DNA from 2 places in the Burkholderia sp. LMU1-1-1.1 genome. Region 2 is predicted to be linked to the other one. Evidence: predicted binding sites of a transcription regulator. Region 2 holds the regulator's gene; the other holds the start of a gene.
The links. The regulator sigma-54, encoded in region 2, starts transcription at its own class of promoters, with help from an activator protein. The targets are predictions, from matches to a motif close to TGGCANGNAANCTGCTTT.
Positions count from the first base shown of each region.

Region 1: adh (aldehyde dehydrogenase) is a predicted target of sigma-54. The motif match lies at 6,886-6,903, and genes of this name have one in related genera.

Region 1 covers NZ_JBEGHG010000027.1:6,959-17,533, reverse strand. The annotation lists gene pedF (cytochrome c-550 PedF) at 50-526, shown strand; gene MRBLMU1_RS21380 (substrate-binding periplasmic protein) at 540-1,370, shown strand; gene MRBLMU1_RS21375 (TonB-dependent receptor) at 1,367-3,598, shown strand; gene MRBLMU1_RS21370 (TonB-dependent receptor family protein) at 3,595-5,709, opposite strand; gene MRBLMU1_RS21365 (beta-propeller fold lactonase family protein) at 5,826-6,770, shown strand; gene adh (aldehyde dehydrogenase) at 6,976-8,496, shown strand; gene MRBLMU1_RS21355 (DUF779 domain-containing protein) at 8,499-8,873, shown strand; gene MRBLMU1_RS21350 (PQQ-dependent methanol/ethanol family dehydrogenase) at 8,913-10,575, shown strand, end outside.
Region 2 covers NZ_JBEGHG010000086.1:48,220-58,794, forward strand. The annotation lists gene MRBLMU1_RS31500 (GGDEF domain-containing protein) at 1-533, shown strand, start outside; gene MRBLMU1_RS31505 (DUF6055 domain-containing protein) at 668-2,539, shown strand; gene MRBLMU1_RS31510 (hypothetical protein) at 2,620-3,180, shown strand; gene MRBLMU1_RS31515 (cation:proton antiporter) at 3,209-5,191, opposite strand; gene MRBLMU1_RS31520 (KpsF/GutQ family sugar-phosphate isomerase) at 5,320-6,318, shown strand; gene MRBLMU1_RS31525 (KdsC family phosphatase) at 6,318-6,848, shown strand; gene lptC (LPS export ABC transporter periplasmic protein LptC) at 6,861-7,454, shown strand; gene lptA (lipopolysaccharide transport periplasmic protein LptA) at 7,486-8,064, shown strand; gene lptB (LPS export ABC transporter ATP-binding protein) at 8,067-8,819, shown strand; gene MRBLMU1_RS31545 (RNA polymerase factor sigma-54) at 8,829-10,310, shown strand; gene hpf (ribosome hibernation-promoting factor, HPF/YfiA family) at 10,386-10,575, shown strand, end outside.

The DNA of each region.
Region 1 (10,575 bases), on a different contig from region 2:
GGCGTTTGCTCAATGACTGTATAAATCTTAAAACCAGCCAGGAGACATCATGCATCATCCATTCCGCATTCTCGCCGCCACCACCGTGCTCGCGGCGGTGGCCTTCACTTCCTTGTCCGTCTACGCCCACGGCAACGTGGTGCCGCAGGCGGTCGACACCACCGGCCTGACGGCGCTCGGTGAAAAGTGGCTCGACCAGAACCCATACCGCGGTAATCCGCTGGCGTTGAAGATCGGTTCATCCGCCTACAACCAGAACTGCGCGCGCTGCCACGGCCTGGAGGCGGTCACCGGCGGCATCGCGCCCGATCTGCGCCTGATGGACCGCGACTGCACCGACGTCAAAAACGAGACCAAGAAAAAGGCCTGCTACAAGGAGACCGACAACTACTATCTGAGCTCGATCCGGCATGGCAAGGTGCGCAACGGCGCGGTGTATATGCCGCCGTTCGAGGGTGTCTTCAACCAGGAGGCCATGTGGGCCATCAAGACCTATCTGGAAGCCCGCCGCGACGCCGCCAAATAATCGGGAGCCCATCATGCCGATCGCCCGCTGGCGCGCCGCCGCGCTGATTCCGATGGCCGCCGCTCTACTGGGCGCGGCCGCCCCCGCCCATGCCGACTGGGAAAAGATACGCCAGTCCGGATCGCTGAAGGTGGCCGTGTACGACCAGTTCGCGCCCTTTTCCGAGCGTGGCGCAGGCATAGACGTGGACGTCGCGCAGGCGTTGGCGACGAAGCTGGGCCTCAAACTCAGCCTGCTGCCGTTTCCAGCCGGTGAAAACCTCGGCGACGACCTGCGCAACATGGTGTGGAAGGGGCATTACCTCGGTTATGGTCCCGCCGACGTGATGCTGCATGTGCCGGTCGAGCCGCTGCTGATGAACGAGAACGACAAGGTCGCCATCTTCGCACCCTACCATGTGGAGACGGTGCGGCTGGTGCGCAGCGCGCGCGCGATGCCGGCCTTCGACGGCATCGATGCATTGGCCGGCAAAACCGTCGGCGTCGAAAAGGTCTCCATCGCGGCGATGGTGTTGCTGGGTGAAGGGAATGGCCGCTTCCGCGACAAGGTGCGCATTTTCGATACGGCGGCCGAGGCGCTGGCGCAGCTCAAGGCCGGCCAGCTCGACGCCGTGCTGGCCAACCGTTCGGAAATCGACGCCGTGTTCCGCGACGATCCGGCCTTCCCGTTGAACGAGGTCGCCTTTCAGCGCCTGCCGCGTGCCGGATGGGCGGTCGGCATGGCCGTGCGCAAGGACGATCTCGAGATGGCGAAACTGCTGCAGGCGGCCGTCAACGAGATGAAGGCCAGTGGCGAGCTGAAAGCCATTTTCGCCAGGTATGGTGTGCACGAGCAGGCGCCATGAGGCAGCGCGCGGTGGTGGCGGCGGGCGTGCTGTTCGCCTGCGCCGGCGCGGCGGCCGACGACAGCGCGCCGGCGACCTATCCGGCGGCGTCAGTGCTGTCGGTCGATATCGTTGGCGTGGCGCCGTTGCCCGGTATCGGCACGGACCGCAACCAGCTGCCGTACCAGGTGCAGACGGCCGGCGGGCGCGCGCTCGACGCCCCGGCCGGCCGCAATCTCGGCGAGTTCATGGCCCGTAACCTGACGGGGGTGAACGTCAACGAGATCGCCGGCAGCCCGTTCCAGAACGACATCACCTACCGCGGCTTCCGCGCGTCGCCGGTGCTCGGTTCATCGCAAGGCATCTCGGTGTATCTGGACGGCGTGCGCGTCAACGAGCCGTTCGGCGATGTCGTCAACTGGGACATGCTGCCCGAGGCGGCGATCGGCGGCATCATGCTCGCGCCGGGATCGAATCCGCTGTATGGGCTCAACACGCTGGGCGGAGCGCTGGTGCTGGCGACCAAAACCGGTAAAAGCCAGCCCGGCGTGGACGCCGACGTATCGACCGCCAGCAACGGCCGGCGCCGCGCCGACATCGCTTACGGTTACGATAGCGCCGACAGCGGCGGGCGGTGGAATGCATTCATCGCCGCCACCACCTTCCACGACCGCGGCTGGCGCGACCATTCCGACGGACGGCTGGGCAATGTCTACGCCAAGCTGGCCGGCACCGCCGGCGACAACGACTGGAGCGTCGCGCTGCTGGCGGCGAGCAGTCGGCTGATAGGCAACGGCCTGCTCCCCGAGGCCTTGTACGGGGACGATCGCCGTGCCGTCTATACTTCGCCCGACGAAACGCGCAACCGCCTGCGCCAGATCGTCTTCGACCTGACGCACCGCTTCGACGGCCACACCGAGCTGGCCGTCGCGCTGTATGCGCGCGGCAGCCGGCGCGACACCGTCAACGGCGACATCAACGACGACTATGCCGAGGGCGAGAGCGCGCACGCGGCGTCCTACAACACCACGTCGACCCGGCAGAGCAGCCATGGTTTCAGCGCGCAGTTCAGCAGGCATGCCGACTCGCACCAGCTGGCGGCGGGCCTGACCTTCGACCGCGGCACCGTGGGCTTCGCGCAGTACGAGCGGGAAGCGGACTTCGCCCCCGACCGTTCGGTCGTCGTGGATGCGGAGGCGGAACGCGAGGCCGGTTCCTCGGTCGACGGCGCCGCCCGCGCGGCCGGCCTGTACGCCGCCGACACATGGACCGTGGCACCCGACACCTGGCTGACCGTCTCCGCGCGGTACAACCATGCCAGAGTGGGCAACCAGCTACGCCGCGACGAGGAGACGCAGCCGCGCGAAACGTTCGACTACCGCAAGCTCAATCCCGCCATCGGTATCGCGCGCCGGGTGGCCGGCGGCGCGACGCTGTTCGCCAACCTGTCGCAGAGCAACCGCGTGCCGACGGTGATCGAATTGGGTTGCGCCGATCCGGAGCGGCCCTGCCGTCTGCCGGTGGGGCTGCAATCGGACCCCTTTCTGAAGCAGGTGGTCTCGCGCACCGCCGAAGCGGGCGTGCGCTGGCGGGGCGCGCGTGGCGACACGGCGTCGCTGTCGCTGTACCGCACCGTGAATCGCGACGACATCCTGTTCCGCAGCGCCGCGCTGGCGCAGCAAGGCTACTTTGCCAATTTCGCCCGTACCCGCCACCAGGGCGTGGACCTGGGCGTCACCGGCCGCGCCGGCCCGTGGTCCGTGCGGCTGAACTACAGCTATCTGGACGCGACCTACGACGCGCGGGGCGATCTGTTCAGCGGCACGCGCGACGTCCATATCGTGCCCGGCACCCGTCTCGCCGGACTGCCGCGCAATACGGCCAAGCTGGGACTGGAGTGGAGCGCGACGCCGGCGCTGACGCTGGGCGCGGACCTGGTGGCGACCTCCGACATGGCCACCCAGGGCGACGAGGACGGCGCCGCCGCGTCGGCGGGGCGCGACTGGCGCATCCGCGGCCACGCGCTGCTGGACGCGCACGCCACCTACCGTCCGGCGCCGAAATGGGAGTTGTACGCGCGCGTGACCAACCTCGCGGACCGCCGTTACGAAAGCTACGGCGCGGTCGGGGTGGACATGTTCCCCAATGGCGCCCTGGCGCCGCCCGGTGGCGGCGAGGCCGGGATGGCGCGCTTTGTCGCACCCGGCGCGCCGCGCTCGGTGGCGGCCGGGCTGCGCTACCGTTTCTAGAACTGGTACTGGGCGCCGACGCCCAGCAGCCAGTTGCGGCCGGGGGCCGCTTCGTAAAAGCGTTTGTTGGTGTCGCCGACGATCAGCGATCCCACGTACCGCCGGTCCGTCAGATTGTTCGCCCGCGCGAACTGCTTGAAGCGCCAGCCGCGCCATTGCTGGCTGGCGGTGACGCGCGCATTGAGCACGCCGTAGCCGGGCGCCGGTTGCTCGGTATTGCTGTCCTCCGCGTAGATCTTGCCGCTGGCGATACCCTCCAGCGCGGCGCCGAAGCGGCCGCCGGCCTCTTTCCAGGCCAGTTCGGCGTAGGCGTTGGCGTTGGGGACGCCGGGCAGCCGGCTGCCTTGCAGGACCACACCGAAGGCCTCGTCGTAGACGGCGCGCAGGGTGGTCAACGCCACGCGCGTGCTCAGGCCGTGGCGCCACGCGCTGTCGAGCGACAGCTCGAACCCCTGGCGCAGCGTGCGGCCGGCGTTGCGGTAGCTGGTGCGTCCGCCACCGCTGCTGTCGACCACCAGCTCGTCGCGGGTGCGGACCTGGAACACGGCGGCGTTGATCCGCGTGCCGGTGTTCAGCCGGGCCTTGACGCCGGCCTCCAGGTGCGTGCTTTGCGCCGCCCGCAGCCGGAAGTTGAAGCCGCCGCCTCCGCCCGAGTAAAACAGCTCGTTGAGAGTCGGCGTCTCGAAGCCGCGCGCGGAGCTGGCGTAGACGTTCAGCGTCGGCGCCAGTTTATACAGCACGCCCAGCACCGGTGTGGTGTGGCTGAAATCGAGGCTGCCGCTATCGTCGCCGTTGCCGCGGAAATGGTCGTCCACCGAGATTTTCACGGTGCTGTGGCGCAGGCCCGCGCTCAGCATCCAGGCGCCGGCCTCCCATTCCGCCTGAACGTAGGGATCGACGCTGGTGACCTTGTCGGTCTCGTCTCGCCGCAGCGCGCCCTTGACGCCGAAGCGCGTACCGATGAAGTTCTCGAAGCCCTGGCGCGCGTCGCTGGAGCGGCCGTATTCCAGGCCGACCGTGGTGCCGAGCTTTCCGCCCGCCAGCTGGCTGACGTGCAGCCAGTTCAGGTCCGCGCCGTAAAAGTCGCGCTCGAAATCGACCACGCCGCCCGAGTGGCTGGCCGGCGCCTGGAAGGCTTTGGAAAACGCCTGGTACTGGATCACGCCGCGGTTGCCGCCATAGACGGTCGCGCGCAGGCGGTCCTCGCCGAAGCGCTGCTCCCAGCTGGCGCCGATCTGCTGGTGGTCGATGCTCTTGCGGGTGTCGTAGCGGTCGGCCAGGGTGCGCTTCGGGCTTTGCGGGTCGGCGGCGTCGGTTTCGCCGGCGCGCGGGTCGCGCAGGTAGGTGGCCCAGCTGACGCCGAGCGCGTCCTGGGTGTCGTCCTGGCGCAGCGCGCTGGCGACGATGGTCAGGCTGGCCCCCGCCAGCGGCGTCAGGGTCAGTTTGGCGAACGCCTGGTCGCGGGTCGCGGCGCTGTGGGCGCGGTAGCCGTCGGTCTCGAAGCGCGAGGCGTCGAGCACATAGCCGATGCCGGCCTGCTTGCCCTGCGCGTTCAGGTCGGCCTTGCGGCTGCCGTAGCTGCCGGCGGTGAGCGTGGTCTCGATCGCCGGCGCACCCTCGCCGTCGCGCGTGAACATCTGGATCACGCCGCCGGAGTGGTTGCCGTACAGAGCGGAGAACGGCCCGCGCAGCACTTCGATGCGCTCGGCCATGTCCAGATTGAAGGTGGCCGCCTGGCCCTGGCCGTCCGGCATGCTGGCCGGGATGCCGTCGGCGATCAAGCGCACGCCGCGCACCCCGAAGGCCGAGCGGGCGCCAAAGCCGCGCGAGGAGATCTGCAGGTCCTGGGCGTAGTTCTGGCGGTTTTGCGCCACCAGGCCCGGCACCGCCGCCAATGCCTCGCTGGCGTTGACGCGCGCCTGGCCGTCGCGGATGCGCGCGGCGTCCAGCACGTCGACCGAGGCGGGCATGTCGAACACCGTGTGGCCCACGCGGGTGGCGCTGACCACCACCACGTCGGCCGGCACCTCGGCCAGGTCGGCCGCCATGGCGCCGCCGCCGAGGGCGAACAACGCCGCCACCGCGTTGAGGGGGAAAAAGGCTTGCTTCATGTTGTCTCCGTGTTTTTGGTCGTTGTAATGACGACCGGTAAGCAATATACCTGCCATCCGGTGTTTGTGGCACGACGCTTGCAACCGTAACCGCATTTACCCTGAAAGGCGATTTTATGAACAACCTGCGCTTGCTCTCCCGCCTCGTCGTCGCGCTGCTGGCCGCGCCGGCCTTTGCCGCGCCGCTGGCCTATGTGCCGAACGAGAAATCCGGTTCCATCAGCGTCATCGACACCGCCAGCGACACCGTGCTGCGCCAGATCCCCGCCGGCAAGCGGCCGCGCGGCATCGCCGCCGATCCGCGTGGCGCGCGGCTGTTCGTCACCGACGCCGCCGCCGGCGCGCTGCTGGTGATCGACGCCGCCAGCGGCGCGGTGACGCGGTCGATCGCGCTTGGCAAGTCACCCGAGGGCGTGGGCGCCTCGGCGGACGGCCGCTACGTCGCCGTCGCGGTAGAGGAGGGCAACAGCGTCGCGCTGATCGACGCGCACGAAGGCAGGGTGCTGGCCGATATTCCAGTGCGCGGGAAAAATCCCGAACACGCGGTGTTCAGTCCGGACGGCCGCTGGCTGCTGGTCAGCGCCGAGGAGGCGGAGCAGGTCGACGTGATCGACGTCGCGGCGCGCCGCCAGAGCGGTTCGATCGCCGTCGGCCTGCGCCCGCGCGGCATGGGCTTCAGCCCCGACGGCGCCCGCGCCTATGTGGCCTGCGAGCTGGCCAACGCGGTCTACGTGATCGACATGGCGACGCTGGCGGCGGTGGCGCGGGTGCCGGCCGGGCGCAACGCCAACGGCATCGCCGTCCATCCCGACGGCAGCCGGGTCTACGTCTCGAACGGCATCGACGCCAGCGTGATGGCGATCGACACCGCTAGCAACACGGTAGTGGCGACCATCGCCGTCGGCAAGCGCCCGTGGAACATGGCGCTGACGCCGGACGGCGCCAAGCTGTATGTCGCCAACGGCCGCTCCGACAGCGTTTCGGTCATCGATACGGCCGCCGCGGCCAGGCGCGCAGACGTCGCCGTCGGCGAACTGCCCTGGGGGGTGGTGATCCGCTGAGCCGCCGGCCGCGCTGCTCCATAGGATGACACCTGTTCCAAATATGAACAGCCGGCGCGGCGCGCAATGCCCCGCCGGCCGGGCTTTCCCCTCTCCGCGCGGGCCACGACGGTGCTGGCACGGTGCTTGCGAAAAAGAGTCTACGCACCAGCGACCGCCGCTCCGCCACGGAGCGGCCTCATAACCACAGCAGAAAGAGGACGACATGGATCTCGCAGACATCAGCAAACTAGGCGTAGCCAACCCATTCAAGGCGCGCTACGACAATTACATCGGCGGCAAATTCGTCGCCCCGGTCAAGGGCCAGTACTTCGGCAACATCACGCCGATCACCGGCCAGGTGTTCTGCGAGGTGGCGCGCTCCACCGCCGAGGACGTGGAGCTGGCGCTGGACGCCGCCCACGCGGCCAAGGACGCGTGGGGCAAGACCTCGCAGACCGAGCGCGCCAACATCCTTAACAAGATCGCCGACCGCATCGAAGCCAACCTGGCGCTGATCGCCACCGCCGAGACCATCGACAACGGCAAGCCTATCCGCGAGACCACCGCCGCCGACATCCCGCTGGCGGTCGACCATTTCCGCTATTTCGCCGGCTGCATCCGCGCCCAGGAGGGCTCGGTGGCGCAGATCGACGCCGAGACCTACGCCTACCACTTCCACGAGCCGCTCGGCGTGGTCGGCCAGATCATCCCGTGGAACTTCCCGATCCTGATGGCGGTGTGGAAGCTGGCGCCGGCGCTGGCCGCCGGCAACTGCGTGGTGCTCAAGCCCGCCGAGCAGACCCCCGCCTCGATCATGGTGCTGCTGGAGGTGATCGGCGACCTGCTGCCGCCGGGCGTGCTCAATGTGGTCAACGGCTACGGCCTGGAGGCGGGCAAGCCGCTGGCGTCGAACAAGCGCATCGCCAAGATCGCCTTCACCGGCGAGACCGGCACCGGGCGCCTGATCATGCAGTACGCCGCGCAGAACCTGATCCCGGTCACGCTGGAACTGGGCGGCAAGTCGCCCAACATCTTCTTCGAGGACGTGATGGACGCCGACGACGCCTTCTTCGACAAGTGCCTGGAGGGCTTCGCGATGTTCGCGCTGAACCAGGGCGAGGTGTGCACCTGTCCGTCGCGGGTGCTTATCCAGGAATCGATCTACGAAAAATTCATCGAGCGCGCGCTGGCGCGCGTGGCCGCGATCAAGCAGGGCAACCCGCTCGACGCCGGCACCATGCTCGGCGCGCAGGCGTCGAACGAGCAGCTCGAGAAGATCATGTCGTACATCGACATCGGCAAGCAGGAGGGCGCGCAGCTGCTGGCCGGCGGCGAACGCAATGTGCAGGGCGGCGACTTGAAGGACGGCTACTACGTGCGCCCCACCGTCTTCAAGGGCGACAACAAGATGCGCATCTTCCAGGAGGAGATCTTCGGGCCGGTGGTGTCGGTGACCACCTTCAAGGACGAGGCGGACGCGCTGCGCATCGCCAACGACACGCTGTACGGCCTGGGCGCCGGCCTGTGGACGCGCGACGGCTCGCGCGCCTTCCGCGTCGGCCGCGCCATCCAGGCCGGCCGCGTCTGGACCAACTGCTACCACCTGTATCCGGCGCACGCCGCGTTCGGCGGCTACAAGCAGTCGGGCATCGGCCGCGAGAACCACAAGATGATGCTCGACCACTACCAGCAGACCAAGAACCTGTTGGTCAGCTACAGCCCGAACGCGCTCGGCTTCTTCTAGCCATGCCCGCCGCGATCCCCCGCGTCACGGCGACCCCGGCGGCGCTCGACATGCTCGCCGGGCTGCGCCGCCGCCACGGTCCGCTGCTGTTCTTCCAGTCGGGCGGCTGCTGCGACGGCAGCGCGCCGATGTGCTATCCGGCGGGCGAGTTCGATATCAGCGACACCGATGTCTATCTCGGCAACCTGGACGGGACGCCGTTCTACATGGGGCGCGAGCAGTTCGAGTATTGGGAACACACGCAGTTGATCATCGACGTGGTCGACGGCAACGGCGGCATGTTCTCGCTCGACAACGGCACCGGCCGGCGCTTCCTGACCCGTTCGCGCCTGTTCAGCGACGAGGAGCTGGCGGCCCTGCCACCGCCGGCGCGGTAACGCGGCGGCAGATAAAAATCATAATAACCGGAGAAGATTGTGCAAAAATTAGTCATCGCATCGTTGGCGGGGATCTCGATCCTGACGCTGGCGCAGGCGGCCGATGTCACCACGGCCATGCTCAAGAACGCGGCCACCAGCACCGACAGCGTGCTGTCGTTCGGCCTGGGTTCGGAGGGCCAGCGCTACTCGCCGCTGGCGCAGGTGAACACCAAGACCGTCGCCAAGCTGGTGCCGGCGTGGTCGTTCTCGTTCGGCGGCGAAAAGCAGCGCGGCCAGGAGTCGCAGCCGCTGATCTACAAGGGCAAGATGTTCGTCACCGCGTCGTATTCGCGCATCTTCGCGATCGATCTGAAAACCGGCGCCAAGCTGTGGAAGTACGAGCACCGCCTGCCCGACGGCATCATGCCGTGCTGCGACGTGGTCAACCGCGGCGCCGCGTTGTACGGCAACCTGGTCATCTTCGGCACGCTCGACGCGCAGCTCGTGGCGCTCGACCAGGACACCGGCAAGATCGTCTGGAAGGAGAAGGTCGACGACTATGCCGCCGGCTATTCGATGACGGCCGCGCCGTTGATCGCCGACGGCGTGCTGCTGACGGGCGTCTCCGGCGGCGAGTTCGGCGTCGTCGGCCGGGTCGAGGCGCGCAATCCGCTGACCGGCGATCTGCTATGGACCCGTCCCACCGTCGAGGGCCATATGGGCCACCGCTACGACAAGGACGGCAAGGAAAGCGACAACGACGTCACCGGCACCTTGAACAAGACCTGGCCGGGGGAGCTGTGGAAGACCGGCGGCGCCTCGACCTGGATGGGCGGGACCTACGATGCCAAGACCGGCCTGGCCTACTTCGGCACCGGCAATCCGGCGCCGTGGAACAGCCATCTACGCCCCGGGGACAACCTGTACTCGTCGTCCACCGTGGCGTTGGATGTGAAGACCGGCCAGATCAAGTGGGCCTACCAGAACACCCCCAACGATTCGTGGGACTTCGACGGCGCCAATGAATTCGTCACCTTCGACATGGACGGCAAGCGGTTCGGCGGCAAGGCCGACCGCAACGGTTTCTTCTACGTGAACGACGCCAGCACCGGCAAGCTGCACAACGCCTTCCCGTTCGTCAAGAAGATCACCTGGGCGTCGGGCATCGACCTGAAGACCGGCCGGCCGAACTTCATCGCGGCCAACCGCCCGGGCGATCCGACCAAGGGCGAGGAGGGCAAGAAGGGCGGCACGGTGTTCGCGGCGCCCGCCTTCCTCGGCGCGAAGAACCAGATGCCAATGGCGTACAGCCAGCAGACAGGCTTGTTCTACGTGCCCGCCAACGAGTGGGGCATGGACATCTGGAACGAGCCGATCAGCTACAAGAAGGGCGGGGCCTACCTCGGCGCCGGCTTCACCATCCGGCCCCTGTTCGACGACTATATCGGCGCGCTGCGCGCGATCGATCCGAAGTCCGGCAAGATCGTCTGGGAGGTCAAGAACACGGCGCCGCTGTGGGGCGGCGTGATGACCACCGCCGGCGGGCTGGTGTTCTACGGCACGCCGGAGGGCTACCTCAAGGCGCTCGACGCCAAGTCGGGCAAAGAGCTGTGGAAGTTCCAGACCGGCTCCGGCGTGGTGGCGCCGCCGGTCACCTGGCAGGACGGCGATACGCAATACGTGGCTGTCGTTTCCGGCTGGGGCGGCGCGGTGCCGCTGT
Region 2 (10,575 bases):
CCGACTCGCTGACCGGCGTCTACAACCGCCGCTACATCGACCGCCGGCTGCTCGAGGAGATCGCCCGCGCGCGGCGCCAGTCGTATCCGATCTCGTTCATGTACATCGACATCGACCACTTCAAGCGCGTCAACGACACCGTCGGTCACGGCGGCGGCGACGAGGTGCTGCGCGAGGTGGCCACCCGCATCAAGAACGAGTTGCGCGCCTCGGACGCGCTGGCCCGCTTCGGCGGCGAGGAGTTCGTGGTGCTGCTGATCGACGCCAACCTGGAGAGCGCCGCCTTCGTGGCCGAGCGCATCCGGTCGAGCGTGGCCGGCACGATGATCGCGCTGTCGCCGGCGCTGCAACTGTCGGTGACGGTGTCGATCGGCGTCGCCTGCCTCAATCCCGGCGACGCCGAGGGCGACCCGGCCGCCGTGGCGCGCGACTGGATCGCCCAGGCCGACACCTTGCTGTACGTGGCCAAGGAGGCGGGCCGCAACCGCGTGGTCAGCGTGCCGCCGGCCACCCCCGAGCGCCTTTCCGAATGATAGTTGTGGCAATATTGCAATTCCCTTAAAGTTTACTTGCGGAAACCTCCTGGTGTAACTAGTATTGGGTTGCCAAATGACTATTGGTAGCTCAATCGCTGGTGATGCATACACTCACAACAGGAGATGAACCCATGACGATCCGCCCAACAGGTGCCGGCGCCCCGCCCGCGCCGTTGTCCACATTGCTGCAACGTTTAGTGCTGGTCGCCGCGTTCGGCGCTGTCGTGCCGTTGACGACGGCATCGGCCCAGGTCGTCGACCAGGGCACGACCGCCACCGCCTGGGGGCCGGCGACGGTGCGGGGACCTGCCGTCACGCCCGGCACATGGCGCGCCGGCGGACCCAATCCCGAGCAATCCAGCTTCAGGCTGGTCAAGGAATCGGCCCACTTCGCCTTCTACTCGGACGAGACGCTGTCCGCCGCCGACCTCAACCTGGCCGCCGACACGCTGGAGAACACCGTCTGGCAGAACCTGTTCAACGCCAACCTGTTCATGCCCGAACCATTCTTCAACCGGGCCGACAAGATCAAGCCGGCGATCCACATCCATTCCGGCTGGGGGCTGACCGGCGGCGCCTGGGTGGACAACCAGGGGGCGCTGCACATGGGCATGTGGATCGCGCCGGCGGCGCTCAAGGACCGCTGGGGCCTGACCCACGAGTTCACGCACGGCTGGCAGTCGTGGAGCAACTACAACGGCGGCATGGCCTGCAACCAGTCCAACACCTGCGGCTGGATCTTCGAGAGCCATGCGAACTTCACGCCGCACCAGCTGCCCGAGTATCAGAACGAGGTGCATTGCTCCGAGATGCTGCCCAACGCGCCGCATCTGTACCTCGGTTCGTCGCGTGACCGCTACTGCAACTGGCAGTTCATGGAATACTTGAAGGACAAGCACGGCGCCGAGGCGGTCACGCAGATTTGGACCACCCGGGGTGCCGACCCCTTCACCAACATCCAGAGCTCGCGCGGCTGGAGCGTCGCCCAGCTTAACGACTTCATCGGCGACTGGGCCACGCACAACGTGGTGTGGGACTACAAGGCGACGCCGGCCGCCTTCCGCAACAATTACGGCAACATCACTTCGGCCGACAAGGCCGAGCGCATGCGCAGGTTGATGCCGCTGGAGGCGCTGGACGGCAACTGGGCGGCCAACCGCCGCTTCGCTGCGCCGTTTTACGGCGCGCCGCAGCGCTTCGGCTACAACGTCGTGCGGCTGTACCCCGTCGCCGGCGCGACGACGGTGACGGTCAAGTTCCGTGGCGTCAACCAGTCGGGCTCGGACGCGGACTTCCGCTGGGCGCTGGTGGCGACCAACACGCAGTTCACGTCGGCGCGCCGCAGCGCGTTGCAGAAGGGCTTGAGCGCCGACCTGACGTTCGCCGTCAATCCCGGCGAGCCCCTGTTCATGGTGGTGGCGGCCACGCCGTCGGCCTTCAAGACCATCGTCTGGGACCAGGACTACAACACGATCTGGCGTTATCCGTACATGATCGAGCTGGCCAACGCCTGGCCCCAGGGTTTCCAGAACGGCCAGCGCGACGCCTGCCCGGCGGGCACCGCGCGCCACGCCAACGGCGCCGGCTGCGCGCCGTCCGGCACACCGTCCACCGTGTATGTCGGCCCCTACGCCACCATCCTGCCCGGCGGCCGGGCCAGCGGCACGGCGCGCATCGAGGACCAGGCCGTCATCGCCAATGGCGCCGTCACGGGCGGCACGGTGGGCGGCCTGAGCGTGGTCGGCGTGACCGGCAGCGACTGGGGCAACAACAGCTTCAATGTGTCGGGCTCGGCCCAGGTGCGCACCAGCTTCTATCCGCTCGGCTTCTTCGAGCCGAACCAGGGCGCCTCGGGCACGGTGAACCTGTACGGCGACGTCGAGTACCGTGGCGCCGGCTTGAACCTGGGCGCGGGCAACCGCTCCGGTTTCGTGGACGCCGGCTCGACCGTGGGTTCGGCCACCGACATCAACCCCAGGGCCACCCTGATCTGGCGGCCCTGACCCGGGGCCGCACGATACTGTTGTTGCCACATAGAAATAAATGATATGCTTGTTGGCAACTCTTTCACAACAGGCATGTCATGAAAAAATCTTCCCGCGCACTCTTCCTCGGCGCCGCGCTGTGTTGCGCGCTGCCGTGGTCGTCCAACGCCGCCGCCCAGGCGGTGAGCGTGCCGTTCCCGCCGGACAGCGCGTCCATCGTCTACAAATCGGACGGCGCCGGCATGATCGTCCAGTTCGCCACGAGCACGGAGTCCGAATCGTGCAAGGGGTTGGAGCCGATCGGCAAGGTGTTCGCGGCCGACCTGCTGCGCCAGAAGCTGTTGGGATTCGTCTACAAGACGGTGGAGCGCAGCAACCGCCTGCTGGGCGCTTATCCGCAGATCGACACGGTGGTGAAGGCGGAAAAGCCGCTGCAGATCCGCGGTTATTCGAGCTGGAGCGATTCGAGCCCCGGCTTCCGCAGCCACGGCTCGTGCGGGCCGCTGACCGCCCGGTTCACGCCGCAGCCGCTGCACAAGTATCTGGTGATGTTCAATTTCGCCAACGGCACCTGCACCCAGGACGTCTACGACGTGACCGAGCCGGATCAAAAGGCACCGGTGGAAACGACCGCCATCGCCAGCTGCGAAAAGCCGTGACGGCGGGCCGGGACCGGGCCGTTCCGCGCTAGCGCAGCAGGCGGTTTTCCGCGCGCGTGACGGCGTCGGCTCCGCCGCGCACCACCACCACGTCGCCGGCCTCGAGCACCGTGTCCGGCCCGGCGTCGAGCCGCGCCTTGCCGCGCCGGATGGTGGTCACCTCGGCGCCGGATCCGGCCATGTCGATCTCGCGCAGCGGGCGGCCGACGGCGGTGGCGCCGCCGTCCAGGGTGACCGAGTGCAGCCGCTCCAGGTCGGCGTCCTCGCCGGCGTCGCTGACGCCGCGGAAGTAGCCGCGCAGCGACGCGTAGCGTTCCTCGCGCGCGGCCTGCACCCGGTGCACCACGCGCCGCAACGGCACGCCCAGCATCACCAGCGCGTGCGAGGCCAGCATCAGGCTGCCCTCCATCAGTTCCGGCACCACCTCGGCGGCGCCGGCCGCCTTCAGCCGGTCCAGGTCGGTGTCGTCGTACGAACGCACGATCACCGGCAAGGTTGGCGCCAGTTCATGCACCAGGTGCAGCACCTTGAGCGCCGACGGCGTGCTGGCGTAGGTGATCACCACCGCGCTGGCGCGGTAGATGCCGGCCGCGACCAGGCTCTCGCGGCGCGCGGCGTCCCCGTACGACACTTGCCGTCCTGCCGCCTGCGCCTCCTGCACCCGCTCCGGGTCGAGGTCGAGCGCGTGGTATTCGATGTTTTCCTCGCTCAGCAGGGTCGCCAGGCTCTGGCCGCTGCGCCCGAACCCGGCGACGATCACGTGCTTGCTGGTGGACATGGTGCGGCTGGCGATCTTGGTCAGCGCCAACGATTGCATCATCCACTCGTTGCTCGACACCTTCATGACGATCTGGTCCGATTTGGCGATGATGAACGGCGCCACCAGCATCGACAGCACCATCGACGCCAGCACCACCTGGATGATGAACGGGTCCATCAGCTTGCTGCCGCCGGCCAGGTTCAGGAGCACGAAGCCGAACTCGCCGGCCTGCGCCAGCGCCAGGCCGGTGCGGATCGAGACGCCGTCGGACGAGCCGAACAGCTTGGCCAGGCCGGCGATCAGCGCGAACTTGAGCAGCACCGGGCCGCCCAGCAACACCAGCACCAGCCACCAGTTCTCCAGCACCAGGCGGACGTTGAGCAGCATGCCGATGGTGATGAAGAACAGCCCCAGCAGCACGTCGCGGAAGGGCTTGATGTCCTCCTCCACCTGGTGCTTGTATTCGGTCTCGGAAATGAGCATGCCGGCCACGAAGGCGCCCAGCGCGAGCGACAGGCCGGCGCGCTCGGTGATCCAGGCCGCGCCCAAGGTGATCAGCAGCAGGTTGAGCATGAACAGCTCCTGCGAGCGGCGCTTGACGACGATGGTGAACCAGCCGCGCATCAGCCGGTGGCCGACGAACAGCAGCAGCGCCAGCACGATGACGGCCTTGAGGCCGGCCCAGGCCAAGGTCTCGACCAGCGCGTCGGGGCGCTGGCCCAGCGACGGGATCAGGATCAGCAGCGGCACCACGGCCAGATCCTGGAACAGCAGGATACCGATGATCTTGCGACCGTGTTCGCTTTCGAGCTCGAGCCGCTCGGTCAGCATCTTGACCACGATGGCGGTCGACGACATCGCCAGCGCGCCGCCCAGCGCGAACGAGGCCTGCCAGCTGATCTGGATGGAGGGGGGCAGCTGGGTGGCGATGGCCCAGCCGAACAGCATGGTGGCGGCGATGGTGAACACCACCTGCGCCATGCCGAGGCCGAAGACGATGCCGCGCATGGCCATCAGCTTGGGTAGCGAGAATTCGAGGCCGATGGAGAACATCAGGAACACGACGCCGAACTCGGCCAGTCCGTGGGTCGCCTCGCTTTGCTCGGCCAGGCCCAGCGCGTGGGGGCCGATCAGGATGCCGACGACCAGGTAGCCGAGCATGGGCGGCAGGTGCATCATGCGGAACGCCACCACGCCCAACACGGCGCTGCCGAGCAGTATCAGGGTTAATTCCAGGGGTGAAAACGTCATTTCAACATAGCCAGTAGAATAATATTTAGTTGTTTGTCGCCGGGGCCGGGCGTTATGTTTTGACTGGCAAGTTTTTTGCTTTCTCAATTCGGCTATACTTGGGTATGAGTGTAACCCATGAAAAAACAATGCTGAAAGCTTTCGACGCAAAAATGGCCGCGCACGCCTTGCGGCTGGCTCGTGAAACGTTGCAAAACGAGGCCGACGCCATCGCCGCGCTCAACGCCCGCCTGGGCGACGACGACAGCGTGGTGCGCGCCATCGCACTGTTGCTAAATTGCAAGGGCAGGGTGGTGGTGTCCGGCATCGGCAAGTCCGGCCACATCGCCCGCAAGATCGCCGCGACCCTGGCCTCGACCGGCACGCCGGCGCTGTTCGTGCACCCGGCCGAGGCGGCCCACGGCGACCTCGGCATGGTCACCGCCGACGACGCCTTCATCGCCATTTCGTATTCGGGCGAGAGCGCCGAACTGATGACGATTTTGCCGGTGGTCAAGCGCATGGGCAGCAAGGTCATCGCGATGACCGGCAAGCCCGGCTCGAGCCTGGCCGTGATCGCCGACGTCCACCTGAACGTGGCCGTGGCCAAGGAAGCCTGCCCGATGAACCTGGCGCCGACGACGTCGACCACGGTCACCCTGGCGCTGGGCGACGCGCTGGCCGTGGCGCTGCTGGACCTGCGCGGCTTCCGCGAGGAGGATTTCGCGCGTTCCCATCCGGGCGGCGCGTTGGGCCGGCGCCTGTTGACGCACGTGCGCGACGTCATGCGCAGCGGCGACGATGTACCGAAAGTCGGCGCCGACGTGAAACTGACGGACGCGCTGCTGGAGATCACGCAAAAAGGCATGGGCATGACCGCCATCGTCGACGCCGACGGCAAGCCGATCGGCGTGTTCACCGACGGCGACCTGCGCCGCATGATCGAGAAGGTCCAGGACTTCACCAAGGTGGTGATCCGCGACGTCATGCACCCGAATCCGCGCAGCATTTCGCCGGAGAAACTGGCGGTCGACGCCGTGGCCGTGATGGAGCAGTACCGCATCAACCAGATGCTGGTGACCGACGCCGAGGGCAAGCTGGTCGGCGCGCTGCACATCCACGACCTGACCCGCGCAAAGGTGATTTGATGACCGAGCTGACTTATGTGGAACGCGCCGCGCGCGTCAAGCTGATGATCTTCGACGTCGACGGCGTGCTGACCGACGGCAGCCTGCATTACGGCGCCGACGGCGAGGCCCTGAAGACCTTCAACGTGTACGACGGCCTGGGCATCAAGCTGCTGCAGGAATCCGGCGTGCAGACGGCCATCATCAGCGCGCGCGTGTCGCCGCAGGTGGTCAAGCGCGCCGCCGACCTCGGCATCGGCTTCCTGCACCAGGGCGGCCACGACAAGCTGACGCCGTTCAACGCGCTGCTGGAAAAGACCGGGCTGACGGCCGAGCAGGTCGGCTTCATCGGCGACGACATCGTCGACCTGCCGATCTTGACGCGGGTCGGCTTCGCGGTGGCGGTGCCGGGCGGACGCAAGGAGGTGCTCGAGCGCGCGCACCACACCACGGTGGCGCAGGGCGGACGCGGCGCCGTGCGCGAAGTGTGCGAACTGCTGTTGCACGCGCAGGGCACGTACGAGCGCGTGCTGGCGCAGTTCATGGTGTGATGGAGTGTAATCATGCGTAAAAGAACAGCACATCGCTGGCAGCTGACCTTGACGATGATCATCGGCGTGTTTGTCGCCGTCGGCAGCTTTTGGCTGGTGCAAGTGGTCAACCAGTCCGGCCAGGAGCAGCAGGCGGACCAGTTCCTCAACGAGCCGGACTACATCATCGACCGCTTCAGCCTGGTGCGCATGACCAAGGAGGGCAGGCCGGCGTATATCGTTTCCGGCGACAAGCTGACCCACCGGCCGATCGACGACTCGTCCGATATCGACAAGCCGTTCCTCAACAGCCTGTCGGGCCAGCAGCCGCCGATGACGATCCACGCCGATACCGCGCGGGTCGACCAGAACAACACGCGTGTCACGCTCAACGGCAACGTCGACGTGGTGCGGCCGGCCTCGCCGAAGGCCGAGGCGATGCACCTGCAGACCAGCACCCTGACCGTGTTCCCGGACGAGGAACGGATGGAAACCAAGGCGCCGGTGCAGATGAAGCTGGGTAACATGACTTCCAGCGGCACCGGCATGAAAACCAATAACGCGACGCGCCAGCTGCAGCTGGGCGGACGCGGAACGATCACGATGCCGCCGAAGGCGCCGCGCTAATACAAGAGACACCGATATGAAGGACACGATGATGAAGAAACTGATACTGTCGGCCGCGCTGCTACTGGCCGCCATGGGCGCGGCCCACGCCGAAAAAGCCGACTCCAACAAGCCGACCGAGATTTCCTTCGACAACCTCGACGCCGACGACGTCAAGCAGATCAAGACCTTCACCGGCAACGTCGTGCTGACCCGCGGCACTTTGCTGATGAAGTCGCCGAAGGCGGTGGTCACCGAAGATCCGGAAGGCTACCAGCTCGTGGTGCTGACCGGCGCGCCGGGCGTGCAGGCGACGTTCCGCCAAAAGCTCGACGGCGCCGGCGACCAGTGGGTCGAGGGCCGCGCCGACCGCATCGAATACGACGGCAAGACCGAGCTGGTCAAGCTGTTCTCGAAGGCGCAGATCAAGAAGCTGGAGGGCAGCAAGAACGCCAGCCAGGTCGACGGCGAGTTCATCTCCTATGACAGCCGGCGCGAATTCTTCGCCGTGAAAAACACCGCCACCGGCGAAAGCAAACCGGGCGGCGGCCGCAGCACCATGGTGATCCAGCCGTCGAACAAGCAGGCGCCCGCGCCCGCTCCCGCCACCAATCCAGCGGCGGGGAAATAAGCATGGAGCCAACATGCGGTAGCACCCTGATCGTGCGCGGCCTGCAAAAGACCTACGGCAAGCGCCAGGTCGTGCATGACGTCTCGCTGCAGGTCGAATGCGGCGAAGTGGTCGGCCTGCTCGGCCCCAACGGCGCCGGCAAGACCACCTCGTTCTACATGATCGTCGGCCTGGTGCCGTCGGACGCCGGCACCATCGACATCAGCGGCGTCGACATCTCCTCGCTGCCGATCCACCGCCGGGCCTCGCTCGGCCTGTCCTACCTGCCACAGGAGGCTTCGGTGTTCCGCAAGCTGACCGTGGAAGAGAATATCCGCGCCGTCCTCGAAATCCAGAAAGTGGACGGCAAGCCTTTATCCAAGGCTGCCATTGATGAACGGCTCAATACCCTGCTGGCCGATTTGCAAATCGAAAAGCTGCGCGAAAACCAGGCGCTGTCGCTGTCCGGCGGCGAACGCCGCCGCGTGGAGATCGCCCGCGCGCTGGCCACCAACCCGCGCTTCGTGCTGCTTGACGAACCTTTCGCCGGGGTCGACCCGATTGCCGTCATTGAGATCCAGCGCATCGTGCGCTTCCTCAAGGAACGCAATATCGGCGTCCTCATTACCGATCACAATGTGCGCGAGACGCTGGGCATTTGCGACCGCGCATATATCATCAACCAGGGCTCGGTTCTGGCTTCAGGCCGGCCGGACGACATCATCGCCGACGAGTCGGTCCGCCGCGTGTACCTGGGTGAACACTTCCGGATGTAAATAGGCCCCATGAAACAGTCATTGCAACTGCGCACGTCGCAGCACCTCGCGCTGACACCCCAGCTGCAGCAGTCGATCCGTCTGCTGCAGCTGTCCACGCTGGAGCTGCACCAGGAGCTCGAGCAACTGCTCACCGACAACCCCCTGCTCGAGCGTCTGGACGACCCGCTCGACCGATCGCTGCGGCTGTTGTCCGACGGCGCCATCAGCCAGCAGGCGCCGTCCGGCGAGGCGCCGCCCGAAGGCCCGCCGGGCCAGCAGGACGCGCCGGCCGCCGCCGACGCCGACCCCTACGACGGCCCCGCCGCCGATACCGAAAGTACCAGCAGCGAGGCCGACGTCGACTGGAGCGACGCCGGCCGCAGCAAGGCCCCCGACGACGAGGACGCGCGTCCCCAACTGGAGGCCAACCACTGCACGCTGCGCGAGCATCTGATGGAGCAGATGCGGGTGACCGTGCTGGAGACGCGCGACCGCGCGCTGGTCGAGCTGATCATCGACGCGCTCGACGAGAACGGCTACCTGGAGGAGCCGCTGGAGGAGATCCACGCGCGCCTGCCGGAGGAACTGGAAGTCGACATCGACGAACTGCGCACCGCCTTGTCGATGCTGCAAAGCTTCGACCCGATGGGCGTGGGCGCGCGCAACGCCTCCGAATGCCTGGCGCTGCAGATCAAGCGCCTGCCGGGCATCGCGCTGGTGACGCGGCGCATGGCGCTGACCATCGTCGAGAACCATCTGACCTGGTTCGCCCAGCGCGATTTCAACAAGCTGAAAAAGGCGCTGGTGTGCGACGACGAGGACTTGCGCGAGGCGCAGGCCGTCATCCGCCTGTGCAATCCGCATCCGGGTTCGGCCTTCGCCTCGGACGTGTCCGACTACGTGGTGCCGGACGTGATCGTCAAGAAGGCGCGCAACGGCTGGCAGGTCAGCCTCAACAACGACGTCATGCCGCGCCTGCGGGTCAACGCCATGTACGCCAACCTGCTCAAGCAGGGCAAGGGCGAGGGCGCGATGGGCGCCCAGTTGCAGGAAGCCAAGTGGCTGATCAAGAATATGCGCCAGCGCTTCGACACCATCCTGCGCGTGGCGCAGGCGATAGTAGAAAGGCAAAAGAACTTTTTCTCGCACGGCGCGGTTGCCATGCGCCCCCTTGTGCTTCGCGAAATTGCTGATACACTGGGTTTACACGAGAGCACTATTTCTCGGGTGACGACTCAAAAGTACATGCTGACGCCGCACGGCATGTTTGAGTTGAAATATTTCTTTGGTAGCCACGTCGCCACCGAAGCGGGCGGTGAAGCAAGTTCGACGGCGATACGGGCACTCATCGTGCAATTGACAGGAGCTGAAGACCCTAAAAATCCTTTATCCGACAGTAAGATTGCGGACATGCTGGGGGAACAAGGCATGGTGATTGCGCGACGGACTGTTGCCAAATATCGCGAAGCGTTGAAAATCCCTCCCGTTAGTCTCCGCAAGTCTTTGTAGTTACTTGGTCACTGTGCGCCCGGCCGCAATGGGCGCGGCACTGACCGTAAGCGACATTTATCTTTAGGAGCGTGTATGAATCTGACCATCAGTGGACATCATCTCGAAGTGACCGCGGCCATCCGCGAATACGTACAGAGCAAACTGGAACGTGTCACTCGTCACTTCGATCAAGTTATTGATATTGCTGTCATCCTGACTGTAGATAACCTTAAAGAGAAATCCAAACGCCAGAAGGCTGAAATCAATCTGCGCATGTCGGGTA